DNA from 4 places in the Sphingomonas sp. PL20 genome. Region 4 is predicted to be linked to each of the others. Evidence: predicted binding sites of a transcription regulator. Region 4 holds the regulator's gene; each other region holds the start of a gene.

Region 1 (4,155 bases), 1.1 Mb from region 4:
TTGCGCCGAACATGGCGAGGCGGCGCTGGAGTTGCTGGCATCCGGCCCAAAGCCCGATCTGCTCATATCGGACGTTATGATGCCGCTGATGGACGGGCCGACCATGGTGCGTCAGGCACGCGCGCGCTATCCCGATCTGCCGATCGTGTTCATGTCCGGCTATGCCGAGGAAACGATCCGCAAGTCGATCGACCTCGACAATGTCGCCTTTCTGGCAAAACCGTTTTCGGTGCAACAGCTTGCAGAAGCGGTGCGGGCGGTATTGGGTGCGAAATGATTTGGTGCATTACGGCATGCCCGGCTAAGGGCCTAGTATGAGCGGGCCACAGACTATTTTGATCGTCGAGGACGAACCCTTGATCGCGATGATGATCGAGGATTTTCTCGATGTCTTGGGAAAGCGTCATGGCGGCACGGCCGATACGGTTGTGGCGGCGCTGGCGTTGATCGAAGCCGGCGGTATCGACGCCGCCATCCTCGATGTGAATTTGCGTGGCGGCGAAAAGAGCTTTCCGATCGCGGCGGCGCTCGCGGAAAAGGGCATTCCCTTCGTTTTTGCGACCGGCGGCTCGCACGATAGCGTCGCCGACGCGTATCGGGATCGTCCGACCCTGGCCAAGCCCTTCACCATGGACGGGGTTTCCAAGGCGTTGGCCGCCCTGGCCTGATCTGGATTACCCAAACAAAGCTGGCTGATCGCGGACCCATAGCGAGGCTGCGCCGTTTCTCCTGCCACAATCCCGGCACGGAGACCGATCGTGGCATTTTCCAGTACAGACCTTTCCCCCGCTGCTTTGATGGACCCGCAAACGGTGGGGCCGAAGCCGCCGTTCGAGCGCCAGAGCCAGCCATGGCCCGGCCTCGCGCGCGATATGCGGCCCCGGCCCGACCATGGCGAATCGAGCTATCGCGGCTCCGGTCGCCTGGCGGGTCGCAAGGCGCTCATCACGGGCGGAGACTCGGGGATGGGACGCGCTGCCGCCATCGCCTATGCGCGCGAAGGGGCCGATGTTGCGATCAACTATCTGCCCGATGAAGAGGCGGATGCGCAGGAGGTGATCGACCTGATCCACGCGGCGGGCCGCACGGGCGTCGCAATCCCGGGTGATCTGTGCAGCGAAGAGTTCTGCAAGACTCTGGTCCAGACCGCCATCGATGCGCTGGGCGGGCTGGACATTCTAGTCAGCAATGCCGCCCGGCAACAAACGCACGCTTCGATCCTGGATATTTCCACCGAGGAATTCGACCGGACGATGAAGACCAACATCTACGCGCCGTTCTGGCTGATCAAGGCAGCGCTGCCGCATCTGGCACCAGGATCGGCGATCATCGGAACGACGTCGGAACAGGCAACCGACCCCTCCGAAGACCTGTATGACTACGCGCAGACCAAGGCGGCGACGACCAATTATGTGCGCAGCCTCGCCAAACAATTGGCATCGCGCGGGATCCGCGTGAACGGCGTTGCACCCGGACCGATCTGGACGCCTTTGCAAGTGTCCGGTGGCGCGACGATGGAAAAGCTCGAGCAGTTTGGCGGCCAGACACCGCTCGGACGCCCCGGACAACCGGGCGAACTCGCCGGAATTTACGTTCTGCTGGCCGAAAGTGGCGCCAGCTACGCCACCGGCCAAGTCTATGGCGCAGCGGGCGGTAGTGGGATGCCGTAACCGCGCAAATTTTTTGAAAGAGGCTGTCGTTCTACTCTTGTTCCGAAAGAACAAACGCGATACACACTGCATCACGCATTGAACGCACCCGGCGTTCGGTCTAGCGCAGGAGGCTACCAATGGCGGTATCGTTGAAGGTCATCGACAGCAAAATGGCAGCCTCAGACAAGCAAGCAGACAAAGCCACCGCAGAACGCGCCAAGGCGCTGGAAGCGGCGCTCGCACAAATCGACCGGGCGTTTGGCAAGGGGTCGGCGATGAAGCTCGGCTCCAAGCAGACGATGCAGGTGGAGGTGATCTCGACCGGCTCGCTGGGGCTCGACATCGCTTTGGGCGTTGGCGGCTTGCCGCGTGGCCGCGTGATCGAGATTTACGGGCCGGAAAGCTCGGGTAAAACCACGCTGGCGCTGCATGTCATCGCCGAAGCGCAAAAGGGCGGGGGCACGGCGGCATTCGTCGATGCCGAGCATGCGCTCGATCCGGTTTATGCCAAGAAATTGGGCGTCAATATCGATGAGCTGATCGTGTCGCAGCCGGATACGGGCGAGCAGGCGCTCGAAATCGTGGATACGCTGGTGCGCTCCAACGCGATCGACGTGCTGGTGGTCGATTCGGTCGCGGCTTTGGTGCCGCGCGCGGAAATCGAAGGCGAGATGGGCGACAGCCATGTCGGCTTGCAGGCGCGGCTGATGTCGCAATCGCTGCGCAAGCTGACCGGCTCGATCAGCCGCTCGCGCTGCATGGTGATCTTCATCAACCAGCTGCGCATGAAGATCGGCGTGATGTACGGCAACCCTGAGACGACGACGGGCGGCAATGCGCTGAAATTCTACGCCTCGGTGCGCCTCGACATTCGCCGCACCGGGCAAATCAAGGATCGCGACGAGATCATCGGCAACACCACGCGGGTGAAGGTCGTCAAGAACAAGGTCGCGCCGCCGTTCAAGCAAGTCGAATTCGACATCATGTATGGCCAGGGCGTGTCCAAGATCGGCGAGATTCTCGACCTGGGCGTCAAAGCCGGGCTGGTCGAGAAATCGGGCGCGTGGTTCAGCTATGACAGCGTCCGCATCGGGCAGGGGCGTGAGAACGCCAAGACCTTCCTCAAGGAAAATGTCGAGATGTCCGATCGTCTGGAAAAGGCGATCCGCGCGCGGACCGACAAGGTTGCCGAGGAAATGATGGCAGGCGCGGAACCCGATGAGGGTGACGACGAGATGTGACTTTCGCCCCGGTCTGCTGCGGCGGACCGGAGCCGGGGATGGCGGCAGTGCACGGCTGCGTCCCCACCCACGATGGCGGTATCGAGCGCTCTCGGTTCCGTCGCAGAGACCGGGAAGGCCCGCCAGCGATGGCGGGCCTTTCATATGGCGGGCTGTGGCCTGCGCAGAGTTGCCGGGTGGCGAAGCGACGCATTGCGCACCCAAAGCCAGTGTGTGGCTTGGCTGCCGCGCGCCTGCTAGGATGGGGCACCAAGCCGACCCGGAGAGCTCTCATGACCTTGATCGTCCATCATCTCGAAAACTCGCGCTCGCAGCGGATTCTGTGGATGCTGGAGGAACTCGGGCTCCCCTATGAGATCAAGCGCTATGAGCGGAACAAGCAGACGATGCTGGCCCCGCCGGAACTCAAGCGCATTCATCCACTGGGCAAGTCGCCGGTGCTTGAGGACACCGAAGTCGGCGATGTGATCGTCGAAACCGGCGCGATCGTCGAGTATCTGGTCGAGCGTGGCGATGGTCGGCTGGGGCCGCCCGCGCACCGCGATGCGGTGCTGCGCTATCGCCAGTTCCTGCACTATGCCGAAGGATCGATGATGCCGCCGCTGCTGGTATTGCTGGTGGTCAACCGCATCCCGCTGCTCGGCAAGACCGCCGCCAAGCGCATCCAGCCGATGATCGACGTCCATCTCGATTATGTCGAAGCCGAGCTGTCGAGCCGTCCCTGGTTTGCGGGCGACACGATCACGGGGGCCGACATCATGATGAGCTTCCCGCTGGAAGCCGCACGCAGCCGCGCGGGCCTCGATGCGTCGCGCCCGGCGACGATCGCCTGGCTCGACAAGATCCACGCGCGCCCGGCCTATCAGGCCGCGCTCGCCAAGGGCGGGCCCTATGCCTATGCGTGAGACGGCGTAGCGCGGCGACGCGGGATGTTTTGCTCCCCGCCCACCGTTCGCCCTGAGCCTGTCGAAGGGCACCCCGCCACAGGCATGCGTTCGCTTCGTGACGACGGGGCTTCGACAGGCTCAGCCCGAACGGTGATTGGGCAGACCTGCCTGCAGACACCACCGCTGGTCTGCGTACGGAATGTTAGAAAGCCGCGCCCTTTCCGCGACCCTGCTACGCGTGATCCGCCCGAGGCAGTTCGTTCAAGCCGATCTCAGGTGGCTCGGGCGCTTCCAGCGTCCCCTCCCATTTGGCGATGACGCTGGCGGCGATCGCATTGCCGACGACGTTGGTGGCGGAGCGCCCCATGTCCAGAA
Region 2 (4,155 bases), 1.3 Mb from region 4:
CCAGGTTTCTCAACTACTCTCGAAACGAACGGACAGGGCGTTACGGACAGGGAGACGATGGGACCAAGAGTCATCACGCTCCACGAGTGGAAGGTTTGTGGGAGGGTGCAACGCCCCCTCACCGCCCCAGCATATGCTCCACGAAGCTCGCCAGCGTGCCAAAGCCGCTCAGCTTCAACCCACTCTTGTCGTCGGTCACCGCCGCAGGCAGCAGCGCCCTTTCGAACCCAAGCTTGCCCGCCTCCTTCAAGCGCAACGGGCCGTGGGCCACCGGGCGGATTTCGCCGGACAAGGCCAGTTCGCCGAACACCACCGCATCGGCGGGCACCGGGCGTTCCGACAGCGCGGAGATGAGCGCCGCCGCGACTGCAAGATCGGCGGCCGGGTCCTGCACGCGGTATCCGCCTGCAATGTTGAGATAGACTTCGCTCGAGGAGAAACTGAGCCCGCAGCGTGCCTCCAGCACCGCCAGCACCATGGCAAGGCGCCCGCTGTCCCAACCGACCACCGCGCGCCTCGGCGTCGCGCCGCTCGCCAAGCGCACGACCAGCGCCTGGATTTCGACCAGCACGGGTCGTGTGCCCTCCAGCGCGGGGAACACCGTGGTTCCGGTCATGCCTTCCTCGCGCTGCGTCAGGAACAAGGCACTGGGGTTGGAGACTTCGGCCAAGCCTTCCGCCACCATTGCGAACACGCCGATCTCGTCGGTGCCGCCAAAGCGGTTCTTGATCGCGCGCAGGATGCGATATTGGTGGCTGCGCTCGCCTTCAAAGCTCAGCACGGTATCGACCATATGTTCGAGCACGCGCGGGCCTGCGATGCTGCCATCCTTGGTGACATGGCCGACCAGTACCACGGCGGTGCCGCGTTCCTTGGCGAAGCGGATCAATTCCTGCGCCGAGGCGCGCACCTGGCTGACGGTGCCCGGCGCGCCTTCGATCAAATCGCTGTGCATCGTCTGGATCGAATCGATCACCAGCAAGGCGGGGGGCGTTGCCTGGCCGAGCGTGGTGAGAATGTCGCGCGTCGAGGACGCCGCCGCCAGCATCACCGGCGCATGGCCGAGGCCCAGCCGCCGCGCGCGCAAGCGCACCTGATCGGCGGCTTCCTCACCCGAGACATACGCCACCGGCAGCCCGGCCAGCGCCATCTTCGCCGCCGCCTGCAGCAGCAGCGTCGATTTGCCAATGCCGGGATCGCCGCCGATCAGCGTCGCCGATCCTTCGACGAAGCCGCCGCCGAGCGCGCGGTCGAGCTCGGCAATGCCGGTGGCGAGCCGGTCGGGCAGCGTGATCTCGGCATCGAGGCTGACGAGCTGAAAGGCGCGCCCGCCGCCCTGCAGATTATGCTTTGCCTGGAACGGGGTGACGGTCGTGGGCGCTTCCTCGACCAGCGTGTTCCATTCCCCGCAATCGGCGCATTGCCCCTGCCAGCGGTGCGACACCGATCCACAGGACTGACAGACATAGCGCTTCTGGGGTTTTGCCATGCGCTGCGATGTAGCAACAACGGAACGAGAGGGGAACAAATTTCAGTGGAGCCGTGACGTGTGCGCGCCCGACGCACGCACTTTTCACGCAATTGGGACGCCGCCTTGTTAGCGGGCGAGTCGCGCGGGCTGACCGTCGAGTACGACCCGCGCGGGGACCAGGGGGAAGCACCATGGATTCAGCAACGGCGATTACACGCGCACGCAGCGGGCTTGGCAAGAAGACCGAATATAAGAGCCCAGGGGTGATGCCGTCCTTTGCGGCCGCGACAATTCCTCCCAATGGCAAGCTCGATTGCAGTGGCTTTGTCTACTGGAGCATCCGCTTCCCATCGGTTCCACCGCAATCGCGCATCGTCAACCACCCTCTCTACAAGAAGATCAATGGCGGCTGGTTCGAGACCACCGCGATCCACGCCGATGGCCTATCCCCAACGGGGTATTTTCATGCCTTGGCCGAACCGGTGGTCGGCAGCTTTTTGGTCTATCCCGATTATACCGGCACCGATGGCCGGACGCATGATGGCCATATCGGCATCGTGACCGCGCTGGACATGGCACAGCATGGCACCGCGCGGGTGAAGGCAATCATTCACTGCTCGCTCGGCGGGTGGCACCAGCACGGGGACGCGGTCCAGGAGACCGCGCCCGCGCCGTGGCTTGCCCACAGCAACTCCATTGCCGTGTGGTATGAAGGCTTTTCGGACGCGCCGCCGGCCTGACTACCCCCGCGCCGGGATCGCCAGACCGCGCTGCACCGCTGGCCGTGCGAGGCCGCGTTCGAGCCATGCCTTTACGTGCGTGAACTGGTCGAAACCGACCAACTCGCCCGCGCCGTAAAAGCCGACCAGACCGTTCACCCAGCCAAGCATCGAGATATCGGCGATGGTGTAATCCTCGCCCAGGAACCAGCTCTTGCCCGCGAGCACGCCGTCCATCACGCCGAGGATGCGCTTGGCTTCGGCGACATAGCGGTCGCGTGGGCGCTTATCCTCAAAGTCCTTGCCAGCAAACTTCACGAAGAAGCCGACCTGGCCGAACATCGGGCCGACGCCGCCCATCTGGAACATCACCCATTGGATCGCCTGCCAGCGCGCGGCGGGATCGCTGGGCAGGAACTTGCCGGTCTTTTCGGCGAGATACAGCAGGATCGCGCCCGATTCGAACAAAGCGAGCGGCTTGCCGCCGGGCCCATCGGGATCGAGGATCGCGGGGATCTTGCCATTGGGGTTGAGCGATTCGAAGGCGGGGCTGTGCTGATCGTCCGTGGCGAAATCGACCAGATGCGGCTCGTACGCGAGCCCGGTCTCTTCCAGCATGATCGACACTTTCACGCCATTGGGCGTCGGCAGCGAATAGAGTTGCAGCCGGTCAGGATGGGCGGCGGGCCAGCGTTGTGTGATCGGAAAGGCGGAAAGGTCGGTCATCGGCGCAAAAACTCCTTTGACGCGAGAGATAGTCATCCGGCGATAGCTTCGCTATGGCCCGGCACGATGGAAGCGTCCGATCTCCGCGTAGCCCTGTTCAGCGGCAATTATAACTATACCCGTGATGGTGCCAACCAGACCCTCAACCTCTTGGTCGGCTATCTGCTTAGTCGCGGCGTGAAGGTGCGAATCTATGCACCGACAAGCCGCACCCCAGCATTCCCGCCGACCGGCGACCTGGTCAGCGCGCCATCGATCAAGATCCCGCTGCGCGGCGAATACAAGCTGACGCGCGGCATGGGCAATCGCGTGCGGCGCGATCTCGATGCGTTCGCCCCCAACATGATCCACGTTTCGGCTCCGGACCGCCTGGGGCACAAAGCGCTTAATTATGCCGAAAAGCATAACATCGCCCGGGTCGCTTCGTACCATACGCGGTTCGAGACCTATATGAGCTATTACGGCTTGGGGTTTCTGGTGCCGCCGATGATCGGCATTCAAAAGCGCTTCTACAGCCGCGTCGATGAAGTGCTCGCACCCAGCCAGGTGATGGGCGAGATTTTGCGCGAATGGGGGGTGCCCACCTCGGTGACGCGCTGGTCGCGCGGGGTGAACCACGATCGCTTCAACCCCGCGCAGCGCGACCTCGCCTGGCGGCGCGGCCTCGGCATCGGCGATGACGAGGTTGCGGTCGGCTTTCTGGGGCGCTTGGTCAAAGAAAAGGGGCTGGACGTCTTCGCCGCAGCGCTCCGCACGCTCAAGGCGCGCGGCGTCAAGCACAAGACGCTGGTGATTGGCGAAGGCCCGGCACGCGACTGGTTCGCGCAGGAAGTGCCCGATGCGGTGTTCGCGGGCTATCTGACCGGCGATGATCTGGGCAAGGCGGTCGCGTCGATGGACGTGTTTTTCAATCCCAGCGTGACCGAGACCTTCGGCAATGTGACGCTTGAGGCCATGGCTGCGGGCGTGCCCGTCGTCGCCGCGCGCGCCAGTGGTGCCGTCGGCCTGATCGCCGACGGCGTGACCGGGTTGATCGTGCCGCCGACCGACATCGAAGGCTATGCCGACGCCTTACAGCGCTTCTGCGAAGACCATGGCTTTCGCAGCACCGCCGGAGCCGCCGGTCATGCCGAAGCCGCGACCTATCAGTGGGAACGCATCAACCAGACGGTGCTCGACACCTATTTGAAGGTGCTCGCCCGCCGCGCCGCATGACGCGCGCGTTCAGCGCCACTCATA
Region 3 (4,155 bases), 700 kb from region 4:
GATGCCGCATTCGGTGATCGGCGTATCGAACACGCGGGTCTTGCCATATTTGGACTGCAAGCCCGCGGTCGCGCGAAACACGCCGCCGAAATAGCCGACATCCTCGCCCATCACGACGATATCGGGGTCGCGCGCCATCATCACGTCCATGGCGGAATTGATCGCCTGGATCATGTTCATGCGGGTGGATTCTGGCGTGTCGGTCATACTGCTGCACCCGCCGCGACAGCGGCTCTTAAAGTCTTATTCTTCGTGTCTTCGCGCCTTCGCGTGATCAAAAATCTTGCACGCGAAGACGCGAAGACACGAAGAGGGAAGGAAATTGCGGCTGCGCCGCGAAGCTTCGCACCCATCACTTGCGCGCCCATGGACGGCCGCTGGCGGTTTCTTCGGCGATCATCTGCGCTTGCTGTTCGCGCAAATGCCACGGCATTTCCTCGAACACGCCATCGAACAGGCTGTCGAGCGGCTGGTGCAGACCGTGGCCGAGCACACCGTTCGCCTCGGCTTCCTTCTGCGCGGCCTTCACTTGCTCCGCCAACTCCTTGTCCTGCGCTGCATGGCGTTCCTCATCCCATTCGCCGATTGCGATGAGATGATCCTTCAACCGCGCGATCGGGTCGCCCAGCGGCCAGGCGGTCGGCTCGCCGGCCGAGCGATATTGCCCCGGATCGTCCGAGGTTGAATGCCCCTCCGCACGATAGGTGAAATGCTCGATCAGCGTCGGCCCCTGGTTGGTGCGCGCGCGCTCCGCCGCCCAGGCGGTGGCGGCATAGACCGCCAGCGCGTCATTGCCATCGACGCGCAGCCCGGCGATGCCATAGCCGACCGCGCGCGCCGCGAAGGTGGTCGATTCCGCACCGGCGAAACCCGAAAAGCTCGAAATCGCCCACTGATTGTTGACGACGTTGAAGATCACCGGCGCGCGGTAGACGCTGGCAAAGGTGCAGGCCGAATGGAAATCGCCCTCGGCGGTCGATCCCTCGCCGCACCAGGTCGCCGCGATGCGCGTGTCCCCCTTGGCCGCGCTCGCCATCGCCCAGCCGACCGCTTGGGGATATTGCGTCGCCAAATTGCCCGAGATGGAGAAGAACCCGGCTTCCTTGACCGAATACATGATCGGCAATTGCTTGCCGTGCAGCCGGTCGGCGGTGTTCGAATAGATCTGGTTCATCATGTCGACCATCGACCAGCCGCGCGCGATCAGCAGACCTTGCTGGCGATAGGACGGAAAGCACATATCCTCATAATCGAGCGCAAAGGCGGCGGCGACCGCGACCGCTTCCTCGCCCGTGCACTTCATGTAGAAGCTGGTCTTGCCCTGGCGCTGTGCGCGGAACATGCGCTCGTCGAACGCACGCACCAGCGCCATGCTGCGCAATATCGCCCGCAGCATATCGGGCGACAGCCGCGGGTTCCACGGGCCGACCGCCTGGCCGTTTTCATCGAGCACGCGCACCAGTTGATAGGCCAGATCGGTGAAGCTCTCGGCATGATCGGCAGTGTCGGGCCGCCGCGTTTCGCCTGCGGGCGGAATCGCCACCTGGGTGAAATCGACCGTGTCGCCCGGCCGGAATTTGGGTTCGGGCACATAGAGCGACAAAGGCGGCAAATTGGGCTTCAAATGCGCAGGAACGCGGTCGCTTGCCATGATCTCTCCAAACGGGGCGTGCGCTGTACCAACGCTCGGGCACGCGGAAACGCTCTTTCGAATCGTTGTTATAAAATTTCGTGGGCTTTGGCGAGAGGGGCGAAGGCGGGGAAACGACGGACCGTCCCAATTGCGATAAGCGGCCGCTTGACTCGGGGCTTACAAACGGAACAAAATAGGAACGAACCTATTGTGCGAGTCGTGGCCGTGTCCTGTCCTGCCATTCCCTCCTCGGCCATCATAGCCGAGCTTCGCGAAAGCCTGAAGAAGGTGGAACGCGACGGGCTGCGTCGTCGCCCGGTGCTGCCCTTCGGAATCGGCGCGATCGACGAGAAGCTGGCACCCGGCGGGCTCCGGCTCGATTCGCTGCATGAGATCGCCGCGGCCAGCGCAGCCCCATCCGACGATGCCGCCGCGACGCTGTTCATGGCCGGGATCGCCGCGCGCGCCTGGGGGCCGGTGCTGTGGGTGGTGCGGCGGCGCGATCTGTTCGCGCCAGGGCTGTACCAGGCCGGGCTCGCCCCCGAACGGCTGATCTATGCCGAGGCCGCCGATGATGCCGAACTGCTCGCCTTGATGGAGGAGGGCCTGCGCCACCGTGGCCTCGGCGCGGTGGTCGGCGAAGTGAAGCGCGCGGCCATGCCCAATACGCGGCGGCTGCAGCTGGCGGCGGAGGGCGGCAAGACGATCGCCTTGCTGCTCAAGCGCCATGCCCGCGCGGCGACCGATAAAGGCGGCGGCAACCCGCTCGCTGTGCCGTCGGCGGCGGTGACGCGCTGGCGCATCGCCGCCGCCCCATCCGCCCCGCTGCCGGTCGGCGCTAACGGAGTCGGGCGGGCGCGCTGGCGGGTGGAGCTGGTCCGCCAACGCGGCGGCGAACCCGCCGACTGGACGATGGAGGCATGCGATGAAACGGGTCGCCTCGCTCTACCTGCCCGACTGGCCGATCGAACGGCTGGCGCAGGCCGAGCGTATCGCCACGCCGCCTGAGCGCACGCCGGTCGATACCACGCCGCTGAACGCCATCGCCGCGCAGGAACAGGCCGTCGCCTGTTCGGTGCCGCGCGGGGGTGGCTGGCGTCCCGGCGCGCGCTGGGCACGGACCGAAGGTGCCGATGCGCGCCCGCGCGACCGTCGCGCCGGGCGCGTGAGCGAGGCCGCACCGCATCCGTTCAAGGCGATGCCGCCCGATGAGGGGCGCACGCCGGTGCGGGATCCGCGCGTCACGCCTCCTTCTGCCGCCCCTCCCTGGAAGGGAGGGGCCGGGGGTGGATCGGCCGATGGCAGCCCGTCCGCCCGCTTACGGGCCGACCCACCCCCTACCCCCTCCCTTCCAGGGAGGGGCGGAAAAGCCGCGCCTCCTGCCACCATGCCGCTTCGTCACCCCGGCCCCCTGGCGGGGGTTGTGCCGGGGCCCACTCCTCCCCTCGGACGTCAGAATGCGGTAATGGGTGGCCCCCGGCACAACCCCCGCCAGGGGGCCGGGGTGACGAACAAGGCTATCATCACCAGCCTCCAATCCGGCAACGCGCTCGTCATCGCCGCCGCTTGCCCCGCCGCGCGTGCGCTCGGGCTGGTGCCCGGCATGGCGGTGACGCAGGCGCGGGCGCTGGTGCCCGGGCTCGACATCCGCCCCGCCGACCCGGAGGGCGACCGCGCCGCCTTGCTGCGTCTCGCCATGCTCGCGGCCAGGCGTTGGTGCCCGGTGGTGATGCCGTCGGGCGACGATGGGCTGTTCCTCGATATCAGCGGCACCGCGCATCTGTTCGGCGGGGAGGCGCGGATGGCAAAGCGGATCGTGGCGTTGCTAAAGCGGCACGGCTTCACCGCGCGCGTTGCCGTGGCGGATACGCCGGGCGCGGCCTGGGCGCTCGCCCGCTACGCCCCGCAAATCTGCCCGCCCGGCGCGCACCCCGACGCGCTCGCCCCGCTGCCGACCGCTGCGCTGCGGCTCGAACCGCGCGCCCGCGACTTGCTCAAACGGCTGGGGATCGAAACCATCGGCCAGCTCGCCGCCGTGCCCCGCGCCCCGCTCGCGCGCCGGTTCGGCGGCACGCTCATCGCCCGGCTCGATCAGGCATCGGGGCGGCTGGCGGAACCGCTCGATCCGGTGACCCCGCCCGAAGCCATCGCCGTCGTACAACGCTTCGCCGAGCCGATCGCCACCGCCGAGGCGATCGCGCATTGGCTGGGGGTGTTGATGCCGCGCCTCGTCACCGCATTGGCCGAAGCGGGGCTAGGCGCGCGCCTGGTCGATCTGGTTGCGGATCGCATCGACGGCGTGCCGCAGCGCCTGCGCATCGGCCTTGCCCGCCCGACCCGCGATGGCGCGCATCTGCTGCGGCTGATCGTGCGCCGGATCGAGGAAATCGCGCCGGGCTATGGCATCGACGCACTCGCGCTCCACGTCCGCCGCGCCGATCCGCTTGGCGCTGAACCCTTTGCCGAAACGCTCGAAGACCGCGCGCCCGATCTCGCACCGCTGATCGACACGCTCGCCAACC
Region 4 (4,155 bases):
TCGCGCCGCTACCCGCCATGCCGGGCGCGGCTTACGCCCTGATGGTGGTGGGTGGTCTGTGGCTGGCTTTATGGCGCACGCGCTGGCGGCGGTTGGGGCTCTTGCCGCTGGCGGCGGGCGCGCTGTGGGCGCTGCTGACGCCCGCGCCCGATGTGCTGGTGACGGGCGATGGTCGCCACGTCGCGATCCGCACCGGGCACGGCGATCTGGCGCTGCTGCGCGACCGTACCGGGGATTACACCGCCGATATGCTGGCCGAGAATGGCGGGATCGAGGATTTGCCGGTGCTGATGTCGGAGCAACCCGAGGCGCGCTGCAGCCGCGACCTGTGCCTGATGACGCGCCGCGCGGGCGACCGCGACTGGCGCATCCTCGCGACGCGCAGCGCCTACCTCGTCCCCGCGCCCGCGTTGGTTGCGGCGTGCGCCAGCGCTGACATCGTCATCAGCGAACGCCGCCTGCCGCGCCGCTGCGCACCGCGCTGGCTGCGGCTTGATCGCGCGACGCTGGCGCGCAGCGGCGGCGTGGCGATCGCGCTGGGCACGGCCTCGGTGCGGACCGTCCGTCATGCGGGCGACCGGCATCCGTGGGTGACGATTCCGGTATCATCGAAGCTGTCGCGGTTCCGCAAAGGGAATGAGGCTCGCCACCGCTGAGGGCGTTCGTTAGCTGGTGGCGCGGCGCTGCGGCCTTCTATTTGATTGGCGCCAGCGTGATGGAGCTACCTTTCACCACCCAGACCGTTTTGGGCGCAGTCCCCACGAACAGCGGCATATGCAGATTGTAGGAGGTAAAAACATGGATCTCGGTCGGAACTGGGTCCAGCAAATGCGTGGTCATGAAGCCTTCTGCTGTTGCACCCGGTGGCAGTTTGGGGGGCTTCATCGCGAGACAACTGACATTAAACGGACGGGAAGACAGCACGTGTCCGTCCGGCGCAACGACGACGCGATAGTTGCCTCCCATCACGTAGGTGGCGGCATCCTGCTGGGCCGTCAGCAAGTAGACCGCGACTGGCCCCCCATTGGGCGACGGTAGCACGACCGTATTGAACGGTGCTGGCGTGCACGGTTCGTACTTTTGCGCCTTCGCGCGTTCGACCGCTATCTCGCGTGCGTGCGCGAGGAAGGCTTGCGACGGGGTGAGCGCTACCGGTTGGGGCAATTGTTCCTGACGCACCACCTTTCCGCCACGAACATCGGCGACGAAAAAGGCCTGGGCGGTTGCATTGCTCCCGCGGTAGTAGGTCACGTGCAAGGTTTGCTCGTCGGACACTTCGACGACATATCCGCCCACGCCGGTCAGTTGATCTTTCGGGACTGCGGCCATCAGCGCATCGGTGCTGACCCAGGCCGCACGATCGAAACCGTAAATTAGCCTCCCGGTGTTGGACGCGTGCGCGATGCGCTGCTCGTTGGAAGGCGCGGTTGGGGAAGGCGCGGTTGATCCCGGAACGGCAGATGGAGGCCTGCCCGCATCCTGACCGGGGACCGCCGAGATTAAAGCGATCAAAGGCAATAGCATCGGCTGTCTCCCGCAAAGACAGATACCTGACCTATGGTCTGTGGTTAGACAATGCCGGCACGAACAAAAAGCGTTCGCACCGTTTAAGATTGCTGGCCATCGCCAGAATCGACGTCAAACTTTTCTACATAGCGCTGTGTTTCGGTAGCGCTCGGCGACTGTCTACTTCTCCCTCAGTCGTACCGCCGCAAAATCCCGGCCAGCTTGCCCTGCACGCGCACTTGCGCGGGCGCATAACGCTGCGGGTCATACGCCCGGTTCGCCGGGTCGAGCCGGATCATCGCGCCTTCGCGGCGGAAGAATTTGAGCGTCGCTTCGCTGTCTTCGATCAGCGCCACGACGATCTCGCCGTCGCGCGCCACTTCCTGGCGCTTGATCAGCGCATAATCGCCATCCAAAATCCCGGCTTCGACCATCGAATCCCCGGCGACCTCCAGCGCATAATGCTCGCCACTGCCGAGCAAAGCGGCGGGGACGGCGAGCATCGAAGCACCTTCGAATGCCTCGATCGGCACACCGGCGGCGATGCGGCCGTGCAGCGGGATTTCGATCACGTCATTGGCAGGCTCGGGCATTGCGCGAACGTTGGCGGCGGGCGCAGCGGTGGTCTTGGTCGGCGTGTTGCTGCCGCGCTCGGGCATTTTAAGCACTTCGAGCGCGCGTGCGCGATTGGGCAGGCGGCGGATAAACTGGCGTTCCTCGAGCGCGCTGATCAGGCGGTGGACGCCCGATTTGGATTTGAGGTCGAGCGCTTCCTTCATTTCCTCGAACGAGGGCGACACGCCGGTTTCATCAAGCCGGTCGTTGATGAAGCAGATCAGCTCATGCTGCTTGCGCGTTAGCATCGCTCGGGCCCTTTCGTCGGAACAGACTGCGAACCTATACGGAACGAAAAATCGCGCGTCAAGCGTGGGCTTTAGGGGAGCGCGAGGATTTCCACCGAGTCGCCCGCTCCGGCCGCTGGCGCATGCGGCGCGCGCGCGATCAGGCAATCCGCCTCGGCAAGGGTCCGCAGCAACGAGGAGTCCTGGCGCTGTGCCACATACACGCGCCCATCGCGGGTTTGCGCCCGGAGATAATCCTGCCGCCGGTCATTGGCGGGCAGGGCCGCGCCCAGTATGGCGGTGCGTAAGACCGGCACGGCCGCGCGCGCGCCGCTCAGATGCGCGATCAGCGGGCGCAGGAACACCGTCGCCGTGACGAAGGCCGACACCGGGTTGCCGGGCAGGCCCAGTACCGTCATCCCGCGCAAGCGCCCCGCCAGCATCGGCTTGCCGGGCCGCAGCGCGATCCGCCAGAAATCGATCGTCCCGCCCGCCGCCTCCAGCGCCGGGCGGATCAGGTCATGGTCGCCGACCGAAGCGCCCCCGGTGGTGACGAGAATGTCGGCGTCCACCGCAGCAAAGGCGGCGGCGATGGCATCGAGTCGATCGGGCAGGATACCGAGCGGGAGGATGTCGACCGGTAAGTCGGCCAGCAACGCCGCCAGCATCACGCTGTTGGATTCGGGCAAGGCCTCGGGGGCACCGCTCGCCCCCGGGGCGACCAGTTCGTCACCGCTCGCGACCACCGCGACGCGCAACCGCCGCGCGACCGTCAGCGCGCCGTGCCCGGCGATCGCCGCCAGCGAGAGACGCGCTGCCGTCAGCCGCTCGCCCTTGGCGATGAGCAACTCGCCGCTGGTGAAATCGAGCCCCTTGCGACGGATATTGCCGCCGCGCACCGGTCCGTCGCCGGACAGGGTAAGGCTGTCGCCGTCGCGGGCCGCCTCTTCCTGGACCAGCACGCTATCGGCTCCGGACGGGAGCGCCGCACCGGTGAAGATGCGCACGGCCTCCCGCGCGCCGCACGTCCCGTCAAAGGGTCGCCCGGCGGCGCTCTCGCCAATCACGCGCAGCGGGCCCGGCAAATCGTCGAACCGTACCGCATAGCCATCCATCGCCGACAGGTCGGCATAAGGCTGCGTGCGCAGCGCACAGACGTCGCTCGCCAGCCAGCGACCCGCCGCCGCCGCCAAAGGCACCGTTTCCGTCGCCACTGCGGTGCCCAGCGCGAACAGGCGCTCTTGCGCTTCGGACACGGACATCAGGGGAGCGGGCATAAGGCAGCTTTCAAAGGTGTAAGCGGGGGAATCAGCGCGCCGCCAGGCGGGGCGTCGCGCTTGCCATCGTCAAACGCGTGATCGTGCCGCCCGCATCGCCGCGCTGCACGTCGAACGTGCCGCCAAGCTGCCGGGCCAGTGTCGTCGCGATCGTCAGCCCGAGACTGGTCGGAAGCGTGATGTCAAAGTCGGTCGGCAAGCCCACGCCATTGTCGGTGACGGAGAGGTTCAACAGGCCGTCGGCGCTTTTAACACGGATGTCGATCTGCCCGGTTTCGCGGTCGGCAAAGCCGTGTTCGAACGCATTCGCCACCGCTTCCGCCAGGATCAAGGCGAGCGGGATCAGCGCATTGGGATCGAGCACCATGTCCGCTTGCGCATCGACCCGGCACGCAATGCCGGGCTTGCCGCCGGCTTCGGCGAGATCGGCGACCAAATCGGTTACGAACCGATCCAGCGCGACCTGGCCACCGCTCACATCATAGAGCTGGCGCTGGATCCGGCCGATCAGCTGGACGCGGTGGACGGCG

What was found. The regulator LexA, encoded in region 4, represses DNA repair genes until DNA is damaged. The targets are predictions, from matches to a motif close to GTTCCNCNCTTGTTCT.
Region 1: the regulator LexA is predicted to act here: its motif matches at 1,699-1,714, upstream of recA (recombinase RecA).
Region 2: the regulator LexA is predicted to act here: its motif matches at 1,511-1,526, upstream of radA (DNA repair protein RadA).
Region 3: the regulator LexA is predicted to act here: its motif matches at 1,819-1,834, upstream of H4W01_RS01885 (ImuA family protein).

The regions. Positions count from the first base shown of each region.
Region 1 is NZ_JAGINH010000002.1:2,185,119-2,189,273, reverse strand. It holds gene H4W01_RS10150 (response regulator) at 1-277, shown strand, start outside; gene H4W01_RS10145 (response regulator) at 315-668, shown strand; gene H4W01_RS10140 (SDR family oxidoreductase) at 798-1,670, shown strand; gene recA (recombinase RecA) at 1,790-2,893, shown strand; gene H4W01_RS10130 (glutathione S-transferase family protein) at 3,166-3,798, shown strand; gene H4W01_RS10125 (dicarboxylate/amino acid:cation symporter) at 4,013-4,155, opposite strand, start outside.
Region 2 is NZ_JAGINH010000002.1:2,410,875-2,415,029, forward strand. It holds gene radA (DNA repair protein RadA) at 119-1,489, opposite strand; gene H4W01_RS11225 (hypothetical protein) at 1,663-2,211, shown strand; gene H4W01_RS11230 (glutathione S-transferase N-terminal domain-containing protein) at 2,212-2,916, opposite strand; gene H4W01_RS11235 (glycosyltransferase family 4 protein) at 2,983-4,131, shown strand; gene H4W01_RS11240 (DUF2218 domain-containing protein) at 4,141-4,155, opposite strand, start outside.
Region 3 is NZ_JAGINH010000002.1:366,452-370,606, reverse strand. It holds gene H4W01_RS01895 (alpha-ketoacid dehydrogenase subunit beta) at 1-180, opposite strand, end outside; gene H4W01_RS01890 (3-methyl-2-oxobutanoate dehydrogenase (2-methylpropanoyl-transferring) subunit alpha) at 353-1,651, opposite strand; gene H4W01_RS01885 (ImuA family protein) at 1,922-2,641, shown strand; gene H4W01_RS01880 (Y-family DNA polymerase) at 2,559-4,155, shown strand, end outside.
Region 4 is NZ_JAGINH010000002.1:1,065,889-1,070,043, forward strand. It holds gene H4W01_RS05050 (ComEC/Rec2 family competence protein) at 1-656, shown strand, start outside; gene H4W01_RS05055 (hypothetical protein) at 694-1,524, opposite strand; gene lexA (transcriptional repressor LexA) at 1,698-2,369, opposite strand; gene H4W01_RS05065 (molybdopterin molybdotransferase MoeA) at 2,441-3,625, opposite strand; gene H4W01_RS05070 (sensor histidine kinase) at 3,657-4,155, opposite strand, start outside.